Regions from separate parts of the Neomicrococcus lactis genome, predicted to be linked through region 2. Evidence: predicted binding sites of a transcription regulator. Region 2 holds the regulator's gene; the other holds the start of a gene.
The links. Region 2 encodes LexA, which represses DNA repair genes until DNA is damaged. Its sites were predicted from a motif close to TCGAACANNTGTTCGA; they were not measured.

Region 1 (4,124 bases), 1.0 Mb from region 2:
AGCCGTGCTTGATCATCGGCGGGAACATCTTGATGGTGGATTTGATGCCGAGCGGCGGAATTGCCAGCGAGACAAATTTATTGATTCTGTCCGGGTAGTCCAGACAAAGCTACTGACGCAGCAGTGCCGAGAAGTCGTGCCCCACATAGCTGGACTTATAGAGTCCTAAAGCGTCGGCGACATGCATGCGGAGGCCGGGAAGATCAACGAAGCGGTGGGTTACGCCGATGTCGGTGGTGTTCATAGCATCAAAATACTGCAGAAATAGTACTTTGATGAGTGGATCTCTGTCCCAAATTTCGAGCTCTTTTGAGATCCACAATCAGGTATAGACCTCAAATGAAATTGATCAAGAAGTTCGACAGGTACACCGTGGCTTCTGGCCCAACGCTGTGGTTTAGCGTTGGGCCCTTCTCTTTAGTTTTCAAGATCAACAGGTTTCCTCTGCCGTCACTGGATGTGGAGGCAGGGATCTCCTAGTTGTTGTCGCGGGCAGGATAAGCCCCTTTCGGCGGCCCTCTTTGTGCGCATGGATGTGCTGTTCGTGCGCGGAATACGACTCCTTGGTTGCGGTGGTTTTCCGGACAAAATTCTTGGTGATGCGGCTAGTTCAATTCGTGGCGCGGCTCATCGTCAGCCGTGCCAGTGTCTGCGCTTTGGCCGGAGTCAGCTCCGACCAATTCGGGGTGGAAGTGGTAGTTCCGTCGTGGTTTCTGGTTTGGGTCGACGGCTTTCGGCGGAACCCAGTAGGGTACGCCTCTACTCATGTCGATCTTCCATGGGGTGTCGTGGACGAGTTTGTGGTGGAAGTGGCAGACGAGGACACCGTTTTCGATGGTGGTTGGTCCGTCTTTGCTCCATTCTTGGACGTGGTGGGCTTCGCAACCATCGGCCGGAACCGTGCAACCGGGTGCTGTGCATCCGAGGTCTCTTGCGTAGAGGATCTTCCGTTGCTCTGTGGTGAAGAGTCTTTGTGGTGCGCCGACGTCGAGGACTCGTCCTTCACCATTCAGAACTATTGGCAAAAGGTCTGCGTTGCAAGCAATGCGTCGGATGAGTCCTGGATCGATCGGTCCGACCTGCGCCGAATGCGATTGGAACGTCCTCGCCGAAGCAAGCCGACCCTGCAAGGTCTCTACATCGATGGTGACCATGACTTGAGGGCGTAAACCACCGTTCCATGGGAGCTTGTTCGTGGACAGACCAGCTTGAATAGTGCGCATGAGACCGTCCGCGAGCTTCTGCGGACGAGTACGAGTGTCCCGTAGTTCCTCAGCGACACCGTCGTCGTCGGTTTGGTGAGAAACGGCGTCGTCGAAAAGCGTGTCCGATCCACCGCTGTCACCGCTTGTGGTCTTAATGCGTGGGTTCGCTTCAAAGGAGGAGCCTGCGACAAGGGTCGTCCACTGCTCGTCATCAAGATAGAACTCGCCATGATTCAGCCCGTATTTGCGGCCGATCAGGTGGAGTCCTTGAAACTGCTTGGCCAGCTCCGATGTTGGCTGCACGTTCTTGGTGTTCAACCGGTTCAACCAGTTCTTTCCCACTGTCGTCACTAACGGTGCTCCGCCTTGATGCTGCGCCTGCACGAGAGCGGCTTCCATATCCCGCCTCACCTGAGCTGTATCCGAGTCAGGTGTGGCGTTGGAGAGGACTGTGGCCTTATCGAGCTCACGGATCATCGTTGAGGCGGTCGAGAGGCTGGTGCCACCACTGTTGAATAACTCGGCCACTGCCGGGTACTTGGGCTCAACAGCCTGACCGTATTCGTCCGTGCCGGATTGGAGCGCATCGGCCAGGGCCACGCGTCGTCGGATCTCGGACTTCGTCACGCCAAGCCGCTCAGCCAAACGCTCTTCGGGGGTTTTCGTGCGCAATCGCGTACCCACACCAGCAGCTTCAGCGTCCTGCACCGCACGAACAAACGCCGCAGCGGCATGAACCTGAAATCGCGTGAGAAACCGGGATATGGCCTCGACAGCGTCGGCATAATCAGCCCACTGATCGTCACTCATTGTGGTCAGCTGGGTGTCACTGAGGGAGTCGAACTCAGTCCGCAAAGAGCCTGAGTAGGTGAGCATTCGTTGGAGTAGTGGCGTGGTGGTCATGCGATCAGCCCCCGTAGGCTCCGGATCGAATTGATAACTCCATCCTATCGAAGATACAAACGAAGCACCACGAAATACGCGAATTTGTGGATAAGTATTTTTCCTTCACCCACAGTTATAGATGAGATATTCGGTTATCAACAGGGTGTGCAAAAACAGAGCTTCGCCGTCGTAGTGTGAGGTATAAGCGAGCCCTAGCTGCGCCCGAAACTGCGCAGCCGAAGCGAATTCAGCACCACCAGAACTGAGCTGGCAGCCATGGCGGCGCCGGCGATCATCGGGTTGAGCAGCCCGAAGGCGGCGATCGGGATGCCCAGCGTGTTGTAGGCAAAGGCCCAGAACAGGTTGGTTTTGATGGTCGAAAGCGTCTTGCGGGAGAGCGCGATGGACTGCCCAACCTGGCCAACGCTATTGCCCATCAAGGTGATGTCCGCGGCCTCGATGGCGACGTCGGTTCCAGATCCCATGGCAATGCCGAGATCGGCCTTGGCAAGGGCGGGGGCGTCGTTGACGCCGTCACCCACCATGGCAACCACGGAACCTTGCGACTGAAGCTTCTTGACGGCTTCAACCTTGCCTTCAGGCAGGACGTCGGCAAAGACGTCCTCGGGGGAGATGCCCACTTCGGCCGCAACCTTTTCAGCCACGGCACGGTTGTCGCCCGTCAAGAGCACGGGACGCAGTCCCATTCCCTTGAGCTCGGCGATAGCAGCCGCCGACGATGACTTGATGGTGTCCTGCAAGCTGACATAGCCCAGCGCCTTGCCGCTCACGGCAATGGCAACCACGGTCTCGCCGTGTTGCTGCGCTTGCGTGAAGGACTCCAGCTGATCCTTGCCGAAGATGATGCCTTGCTGCATCAAGAACAACGGCCGGCCCACCAGAACATCGACTCCGTCAGGAGCGGACGAATGCCAACGAGCAGGCGTCAAAACACGTGACTTCACCCCGCCGCCCGCGGATGACTCGAAGGTCTGCGGGGTGGGGAAGTCCTCGAGCTCGCCGGAAGCGCGCAAAGACTGCGAGTGCGCCACGATGGCCGTGGCGATCGGGTGCTCAGATCCCTGCTCAGCAGCGGCCGCAAGGGCCACGAGCTTCGCCTTGGAAGCACCCCCAAAAGCGGTCACAGAAGACACGGATAGCTTGCCCTCGGTGATGGTGCCGGTCTTGTCCAGCAAGACGGTGTTCACGGTGCGGGTGTCCTCAAGAACCTCGGGTCCGCGAATCAAAATGCCCAGCTGAGCGCCGCGGCCAGTACCCACCAAAAGGCCGATAGGGGTCGCCAGGCCCAGCGCACAAGGGCATGCAATCACCAGAACGGACACTGCAGCCACGAATGCCGGTTCAAGCTGACCGCCGATCATCCACCACAGCACAAAGGTCAGCAGAGCAATACCGATGACCACGGGAACGAAGATGCCGGAGATGCGGTCCGCGAGACGGGCGATCTTGGACTTGCCAGACTGCGCTTCGGAAACGAGGCGACCCATCGAGGCCAACGTCGTATCCGCGCCAACGCGCGTAGCGCGTACCAACAGACGCCCCGAGGTGTTCATGGTGGCACCCGTGACGGTGTCATCTGGACCCACCTCGACGGGCACGGATTCGCCGGTCACGAGCGACGTATCCACGGCAGAGTTGCCCTCCACCACATAGCCGTCCGTCGCGATTTTCTCGCCCGGGCGAACCACAATCATGTCGCCAGGAACCAGCGAGGCAGCAGGAATTCGCACTTCGGCGCCATCACGCACAACCGTGGCTTCCTTGGCACCAAGATCTAGCAAAGCACGCAAAGCATCACCTGCACGGCTCTTCGCGCGCGCCTCAAGATAACGTCCCAACAAGAGGAACGTCGTGATCACGCCGGCGGTCTCGAAGTACAGCTGGTGACCGGACATGTCCATGGCCATGCCAAAGTGCGCGTGAGCGGTCATGCCTGGATCGCGCAGCAATTGCCACAAAGAGAACAAGTACGCCGCGGCAACACCCAAAGACACCAAGGTGTCCATCGTGGAC
Region 2 (8,283 bases):
TTCTTCGAACAAGATCTGGTGTCCCACGCAGATGCCCATCACGGGACGGTTGCCGGCAACGCGGCGACCAATCCACTTCAGCGCACCAACGCTCTTGAGAGCATCCATGACGGCTGCGAACGCGCCCACGCCGGGAACCAAGAGTCCCTGAGCGTTGAGGACATCATCGGCATCGCGGCTGAGCTTGACCTCGGCGCCGACGTGCTCGAGCGCGCGGACGGCAGAGCGCACATTTCCGGAACCGTAATCAAGAACGGTCACCGTTGGCTTGGACATCTTAGAGCGCACCCTTCGTGGACGGAATGGCGTTGCCAATGCGTGGATCCAACTCAGCGGCCTGACGCAATGCGCGAGCAAATGCCTTGAACTGAGCCTCCACGATGTGGTGCGGGTCGCGGCCGGCGATCACGGTGATGTGCATGCAAATGCCAGCGTGCAAAGCGATCGATTCAAAAATGTGACGGGTCAGCGATCCGGTGAAGTGTCCGCCGATGAGGTGGTATTCCTGGCCAGCAGGCTCTCCCGAGTGAACAATGAATGGACGTCCCGAAATATCCACGACGGCGTTGGCCAGCGCCTCATCCAAAGGAACCGTTGCTTCACCGAAGCGACGGATACCGGCCTTGTTGCCCAGTGCCGACTTCAAGACCTCGCCCAGCGTGATGGCAATGTCTTCTACCGTGTGGTGAACGTCGATGTGAGTGTCGCCAGTCGCCTTGACCGTGAGGTCAATCAGGGAATGCTTCGAGAGCGCCGTGAGCATGTGGTCGTAGAAAGGCACGGACGTATCGATGTTGGACTGTCCGGTGCCATCAAGGTTCAACTCAACGACGACGCTGGATTCGCTCGTGGTGCGTTCCATACGGGCGCTGCGGCCACTCAACAATTCGGCAGACATGGATTCCTTTGGTTGGTTCGGTCTGGCGACCGATGGTTCTCGCGCTCTAATACTTCTGGCGTCGACAGCTATGGCTATTCTATCGGCGCCTCTTCTATCTCAGTTGCGCCGTCTAGTTCTCGCAAAAACGGAGAGTTGCCTAGCCGGGGCTAGCTCTTGGCTGACTCGTTCAAGATCTCTTCGAGGCTGGTCAAGAACGCGGTGGTTTCCGCTTCCGTACCGGCCGTAACGCGAAGATGGCCGGGAATGCCCACATCGCGAATTAAGACTCCACGGTTCAGAAGCTCTTGCCACACGTGGGCTGGATCTTCAAGGCCTCCGAAGAAGACGAAGTTTGAATCACTCGATGCCGGGTGCAGCCCCATGCGCTTGAGCTCATCAACGATTCGGTCACGCTGCATCTTGATGTCTTCGACGTTCGCCAAGAGAGCATCAACGTGCTTGAGGGCTGCGTTGGCGGTCGCCTGAGTGACAGCAGAGAGGTGATACGGCAAGCGAACCAAGCGCATTGCGTCGGCGACGGCTGGAGCAGCTGCCATGTAGCCGAGGCGTGCGCCGGCCAAAGCGAAAGCCTTACTCATGGTGCGGGAAACGATCAATCGTTCGCGACCTTCGAGCAAAGTGAGCGCCGACTGCGTGCCCACCTGAGAGAACTCAGCGTAGGCCTCATCAACAATCACCATGGCGTTCGAGGCGGCTCCGGCCTCGTAGACAGCCTCAATGACGTCGAGTCCCAGGGCGGTTCCTGTCGGGTTGTTCGGGGAGCACAGGAACACCACGTTGGGCTGAGCCTCAGTAACCTGGGCCGCGGCAGATTCGGCGGTGAGCTCGAAATCGTCAGCGCGGAAACCTTTGATGTACTCGGTGTCCGTTCCGGCTGCCAACAGCGGGTACATCGAGTAGGTGGGAGGGAAACCCATGGCACTACGGCCCGGGCCACCAAATGCTTGGAGAATGTGTTGCAGGACCTCGTTGGATCCGTTGCCAGCCCAGATGTCGGCTGCAGTGAGATTGTGGCCCAAATACTGGGCAAGACGTTCGCGCAGTTCGGTGAACTCGCGGTCCGGGTAACGGTTGAGTCCGGCTGCGGCCTCGCGAACGTCGGCGGCAATCGTGTCACGAACAACGTCCGGAAGCGGATGAGTATTTTCGTTGACGTTCAGCATGTTGACGACATCAAGCTGAGGCGCGCCATACGGCTTAAGGCCTCGCAAATTGTCGCGAAGAGGAAGTTGGGCAAAAGGATCCATCGGCTGACTCACCCGTCAATTCTAGGCAACGGTCTTGGTACGCCGGAATTGGAAGACGTCATATCTGGACTTCCAGCCCGTGATTTCAGTCGCTAATAGCGTCAGTCCAGCCGCGAAGCTGCCTGCGCCTGGACTAAATCGCTAGATCCTGATGGGTGAAATCGTTATGGGTGAACAGGAACAAAAATCTCTTGGCCGGCCTTGAGGTGCTTGCCGTCGATGGAGTTCAGTTCTTGAATCTGCTCGATCGTGGTGCGTGGATCCTGATTAGGAGATACGGACTTGGCGATGCTCCACATGGAGTCACCTTCCATGACAGTCACCTTGACGGCCTCGACCGTCGAAGGAGCGTCCGTTCCTGCGAAGACGGGCGTGGTGAACATTCCAACGAAGGTCAGAACAGCCGCAGCCAACAGCATGAGCGGAAGGCCGATCAAGACGAGACGGCCACGACGCGTGAGGTGCAAGTGCCGCTGGGATGCGCGAGGAGCGCGACGGGCATTCGAAGATCCTGCGAATGACGAACGGCTAGCGGTCACCTGGAATGGAGACGAAATTGCGGCGATAGTCATTGTTCTTCCTTTCATCCCTTCGAACACTTTGGCGAGTGATGACCTTGTGTCGAAGACTGGTTCGAACTTCTTCGTATATTTGTAGCACGTATCTTCGAAGAATGTCGAGACACGCTCGAACAAATCTTTTATAGCTACCTTCAGATGCCGTAGGGTTGGTCTTACGAAATCCGATAGAACTAGTGTCCTGATCAGCTCTGACACTTAGAACTGAGGATGAGAGATCAGCAGCATCTCAAGGGGATATTCGCCGGGATTCGAAGAGTTGTTTGGCGATAAAGAGACGGGACCAGAACATGACACGACGGACCATGACCAAGATCCAGGAGCGCGCCAACGCGCACTTTCCTGGCCTATCCAGCCGACAGCTTCAGATCATTGATGTCATTCATCGGCTCATGGAAGAAAAGAGCTACCCGCCCACCATGCGAGAAATCGGAGACGCCTCCGGACTCGCATCTCTTTCGAGTGTCACGTATCAGTTGGCACAGCTCGAAGAGCGTGGAGTGCTCCGCCGCGACCCGAACCGCCCCCGTGCCATTGAGCTGCTAATCGATAAGGCTGAAGCCAAGAAGTGGGCGGCTGAGCAAAAGGCTCTCGCCAAGGAAGCGCCCGTCGCTGAGACGTCAGCCCCGCTGTCTGCTGCCGAAGAGAAGCTTGCCGCTTTGGCTCAGGACAACCTGGTTGAGGTTCCCCTCGTTGGCCGCATTGCGGCAGGTGGCCCGATTCTTGCCGAGCAGTCCGTGGAAGACACCATGCTCTTGCCACGCACTCTGACCGGCCAAGGCGAACTTTTCATGCTGAAGGTCGCTGGCGACTCGATGGTGGACGCAGCTATCGCTGACGGCGACTGGGTTGTAGTGCGTCGCCAGAATTCGGCGAACAACGGCGACATCGTGGCTGCATTGCTGGACGATGAAGCCACCGTCAAGACCTTCCGCCAGCGCGACGGTCACACTTGGCTCTTGCCCCAAAACACCAACTACGAACCGATCCTGGGCGATCACGCCACCATCATGGGTCGCGTCGTGTCAGTTCTCCGAGCGCTCTAGTCTTCTTCCCCAAAGTTCTGTCTCTGAGGACAGCGGCTGTTGCTAAGTTCTAGTTTCTAGTTCTTAGCGGCAGCCGCTAGTCGTTTAAGCACTCCGGTCACTACATCCGGATCCGTCGTTGACCACATCGGTGGAAGCGATGCCTTGATGAAGCCGCCATAGCGCCGACTCACCAACCGTGAGTCCAAAATCGCCACCACTCCCCGATCGTGAGATGAACGGATGAGTCGTCCTGCGCCCTGCGCAAGTTTGATGGCCGCGCTAGAGACGGAGACGTCCATGAATCCGCTGCCACCGCGACGGTCCACATCTTGCGAACGGGCCTTGATCAGCGGCTCGTCAGGTCGAGGGAACGGAATGCGGTCGATGATCACTAAACGGCATGAGGTTCCCGGAACGTCAACGCCTTGCCACAAGGACATGGTGCCGAAAAGACACGTCGCTTCGTTCTCCGAGAACTCTTCGACAAGGGCTTTCATGCTTGATTCGCCTTGGCACAAGATTTTGTAGTCCACGCGCTTGCGTAGTTCGGCCGCGGCTTCGTCGGCGGCGCGGCGCGAGGAGAACAGCGCCAACGTTCCACCCTCAGAGGCGTTGATGAGGCGCTCGATTTCGTCGTAGGTCCGCGGATTCACATCGCGCGTCGGCGCATCGAGATGCTTCGCGACATACAAGACGCCTTGTTTTGCGTAGTCGAACGGGCTTCCCACGTCGATTCCAGACCACGACGGCGCACCCTCGCCTCGCAACCCCAAGCTCCCGGCAGCGTTATCGAACGCAGCGCCGATCGCTAGAGTCGCGCTGGTGAGGACCACCGTGCGGTCCTCAAACAGTCCTTCGCGCAACTGAATACCAACAGACAGCGGGGCAACGTACAGAACCCCCGGCGAATCTTCCGCTGCGGTCTGATACCCACTACCGGGCACAAACTCGCGCGGACGAGCCGCCCAGACGACGTCGTACTGTGGGGACGCTTCCAACAAGCGTTCCGCTTGCTCAATGACATACAGGACCTGCGACTTTGCCATTTGCATGGCGCCATCCGCAGCGTTCGCGTCGATCTTGATATCCGAGGCGACCACGCGAGCGGCTTCACGAACCATCGTGAGCGCTTCGCGTTGCTCGTCCGTGACGCCACGAATCAGCAAGCCGTCCGAGACGTTGGAGACCGAAGCTTCAAACGCACGATTCGCGCGCTCCAAGGGTTCCACGATGACCTTCGCGTGCTTGCGGGCTGCACTCGCGGCAGCGGCGATCGTGGCGACAGACAGTGGCTTGGTCACCGAGTTGGTGACGCGGTCCTGCAGCTCATGGGCTTCGTCGATCACGACGGTGTCGAATTCGGGAAGGACCGCCAGACCTTCGAAAGCGGAGATCGCGAGCAACGCGTGGTTGGTCACCACGATGTCCGCTTCAGCTGCCTTCTTACGTGCAACTTCACTGAAGCAGGCTTCGGCGACTGGACACTTTTGCGCGCCGAGGCATTCAAGAGCGCTCACCGACACTTGCCGCCAGGCCCTGTCCGAGACGCCCGGAATCAGTTCGTCGCGATCGCCGGTGTCCGTGTTCTCAGCCCACTCTCGCAAGCGCACAATTTCCTGACCCAGCTGGCTGGTGGGTGAGGCCGCCTGATGAGGCGCGGCTGCGCCACCGTCCACCCACTCGAACAAAGCGTCGCCCGGTTCTTCCGGATAACCGCCTTCGAGCTTGTGCTGGCACACGTAGTTGGAGCGGCCCTTGAGCAGCACGGCGTCTACTTCGCGGGGAAGATCGGGTTCCAAGTGCTTAAGCAACCGCGGCAAGTCACGACCAACAATCTGGCTTTGGAGCGCCAACGTTGCCGTGGAAATGATAATGGGCTTCTCGGCGGTGAGCGAGTGATAAATCGAGGGCACGAGGTACCCCAAAGACTTTCCGGTTCCCGTTCCAGCCTGGACCAGCAAGTGACCGCCTTGTTCAAAGGACTCAATCACTTTGCGGGCCATCTCATGCTGGCCGGGACGTTCTTGACCGCCCATTTTGGAGACAGCAGTCTTCAACAATTCATCGACGCGCTCAGCGCCGTTCAGCTCCTCTTCATTCATGCCTGCGCGCCACCCGATTCATGCGGCACCACAAACTGCTCGAGATCCGCAGCCAGGTCCTCACGAACCTTGACCTTCATGTGCGTGCCTTCAGCCAAATGCTCCGTCGAGAGAATCTCAGCGGACTGCGAGTGCAGCTTGCTGACCAGATCTCCGCGATCGTAAGGAATCACCAAATCCAGTTCCACACCAGGGCGCGGGATGGACTCGGAAACCACCTGAAGCAGCTCGTCGATGCCATAACCCGTGCGGGCAGAGACCACGATGGTTCGTGGCTCGTGGTTCTTGATGCGTTCCAGCACGTATGGATCCGCGGCATCAGCCTTGTTGAGCACGATAATCTCAGGGATGTTCTGCGCGTCAATGTCCCGAAGAACCTCACGCACAGCCCGAATCTGTCCTTCAGGATCCGGGTGGGATCCGTCCACGACGTGCAGAATCAGGTCCGCGTCGCCGATTTCCTCGAGGGTAGACCGGAAAGCTTCCACGAGCTGGGTGGGCAACGAACGCACGAAACCGACGGTGTCCGTCAGCGTGTACTCGATGCCGTCTTCGGTCTGCGTCCGACGCACCGTGGGATCCAGGGTGGCAAAAAGCGCGTTCTCCACCAACACGCCAGCGTTGGTCAAGCGGTTGAGCACCGATGACTTTCCGGCGTTAGTGTATCCAGCGATCGCCACTGACGGTACGTCGTTTCGCTTACGGTTGGCACGCTTGGCTTCGCGAGCAGGCTTCATGCCAGCAATTTCGCGGCGCAGCTTCGCCATGCGGGTTCGAATACGACGGCGATCGAGCTCGATCTTGGTTTCACCAGGACCACGTGAGCCGATGCCGCCGCCGGCAGCACCTACTCGGCCACCAGCCTGACGAGACATGGAGTCACCCCAACCACGAAGACGTGGCAAGAGGTATTCCAGCTGTGCGAGCTCAACTTGAGCTCGACCTTCACGACTCTTAGCGTGCTGGGCGAAGATATCCAGGATCAGCGCGGTGCGGTCAATGACCTTCACTTTGACGATGTCTTCCAAGCTGCGTCGCTGGGACGGTGCCAGCTCCGAATCCACGATCACTGTGTCGGCGCCTTCGGCTGCCACGATTTCGCGCAGCTCTTGAGCCTTGCCCGAACCAATGAACGTGCTTGGATCTGGCTTCATTCGACGCTGGAGCACGCCGTCGAGCACCTCGGAGCCAGCCGTTTCAGCCAGCGCCGCAAGTTCGCGCAACGAGTTCTCAGCGTCTTCAACAGTGCCATCAGACCAAATACCGGCAAGCACCACGCGCTCGAGGCGCAACTGGCGGTATTCGACTTCGGTAACGTCTTCGAGTTCGGTGGACAGACCGGCAACACGGCGCAAAGCACGACGCTCTGCAAGATCTTGCTGATCGCCGTCCCACTCGGAGTGCTCGCGGTCTAGGTGTGACAGAGCCTGCGCACGGCCGCGAGACAACGCGGATCCGTGTGCACGGTCGTCGCCTTCCGCGGACGCACCCTCTAAGGCTTCGTGCGAAACCGGGGCTGCGTCGTCGTTCGCCAAAATGCGGTCAATGACCGCTTGGATGTCACGTTCTGAACGCTCTGCCGCTTCATTCGCGGCCTGAGAATCAGAATTCTGAGAAGAATTTTGGGAGGTCATGGGGTCCTTTGTGATGCTGCATTTCAGGATACCGGCGTGGGCGGCACGAGAGCCGTTGACAGCCCGGGAATGAATGAGAAATGCAGGGGTCTAAGAAAAATGTGTGGACAAGTTTTTGCAGGTCCAACGCCCGCGAGAAACCCGAGTGATGCGTGTTCGTTTATCAATGAGAACCACGCAAAACCGTGAGTTGTGCCCCGAAATGGAGCGGAAAGTGATGGCGCCGGATGCGGCGCACATGACTGCGGCGCCGCGCTAACCTACGAATCGGATGCGGATCAATACGCGCTGAGTCAAAATCATAGAGAAAATTCTATCACTGCCGTCCTAGACGCGTCCATTCATTCTGTTCGCTCTCAGCCCCTCTCTGCGGGGCGAAGTGGGCTAATCTGAAACAGCTATGAGTCAGGAACATTACTTCTCGGATCAACCGAACGCCCCGGAAAAACGCCGCACCATCACTGCCGATCTCGGTGGCGGTCATTCGGTTGCCGTGCAGACCTCGAACGCCATCTTCTCTCCGGGTGGAGTGGATAAGGGCACCGCGATCCTTCTCAAGCACGCACCTCAGCCGCCGTCCGACGGACATTTCCTGGACATTGGTTGCGGATGGGGTCCGCTGACGTTGCGCATGGCGTTCGAGTCTCCCTCGGCTACCGTCTTTGCGGTGGACGTCAATGAGCGTTCCCGAAAACTGACCGCTGACAATGCGGCGTCTTTGGGACTGACTTCGGTGAAGGTGTTTTCGCCGGAAGACTTGCCTGCTGACGAAACCTTCGACCTGATCTGGTCC

Region 1: a site for LexA is predicted at 2,227-2,242, ahead of BKA12_RS10175 (HNH endonuclease signature motif containing protein). Genes of this name have one in related genera too.

The regions. Positions count from the first base shown of each region.
Region 1 is NZ_JACHBL010000001.1:2,247,279-2,251,402, forward strand. It holds gene BKA12_RS12540 (hypothetical protein) at 110-244, opposite strand; gene BKA12_RS10175 (HNH endonuclease signature motif containing protein) at 606-2,108, opposite strand; gene BKA12_RS10180 (heavy metal translocating P-type ATPase) at 2,303-4,124, opposite strand, start outside.
Region 2 is NZ_JACHBL010000001.1:1,208,362-1,216,644, forward strand. It holds gene hisH (imidazole glycerol phosphate synthase subunit HisH) at 1-276, opposite strand, end outside; gene hisB (imidazoleglycerol-phosphate dehydratase HisB) at 278-898, opposite strand; gene BKA12_RS05490 (histidinol-phosphate transaminase) at 1,048-2,148, opposite strand; gene BKA12_RS05495 (LysM peptidoglycan-binding domain-containing protein) at 2,313-2,720, opposite strand; gene lexA (transcriptional repressor LexA) at 3,017-3,772, shown strand; gene BKA12_RS05505 (ATP-dependent DNA helicase) at 3,829-5,856, opposite strand; gene hflX (GTPase HflX) at 5,853-7,490, opposite strand; gene BKA12_RS05515 (class I SAM-dependent methyltransferase) at 7,891-8,283, shown strand, end outside.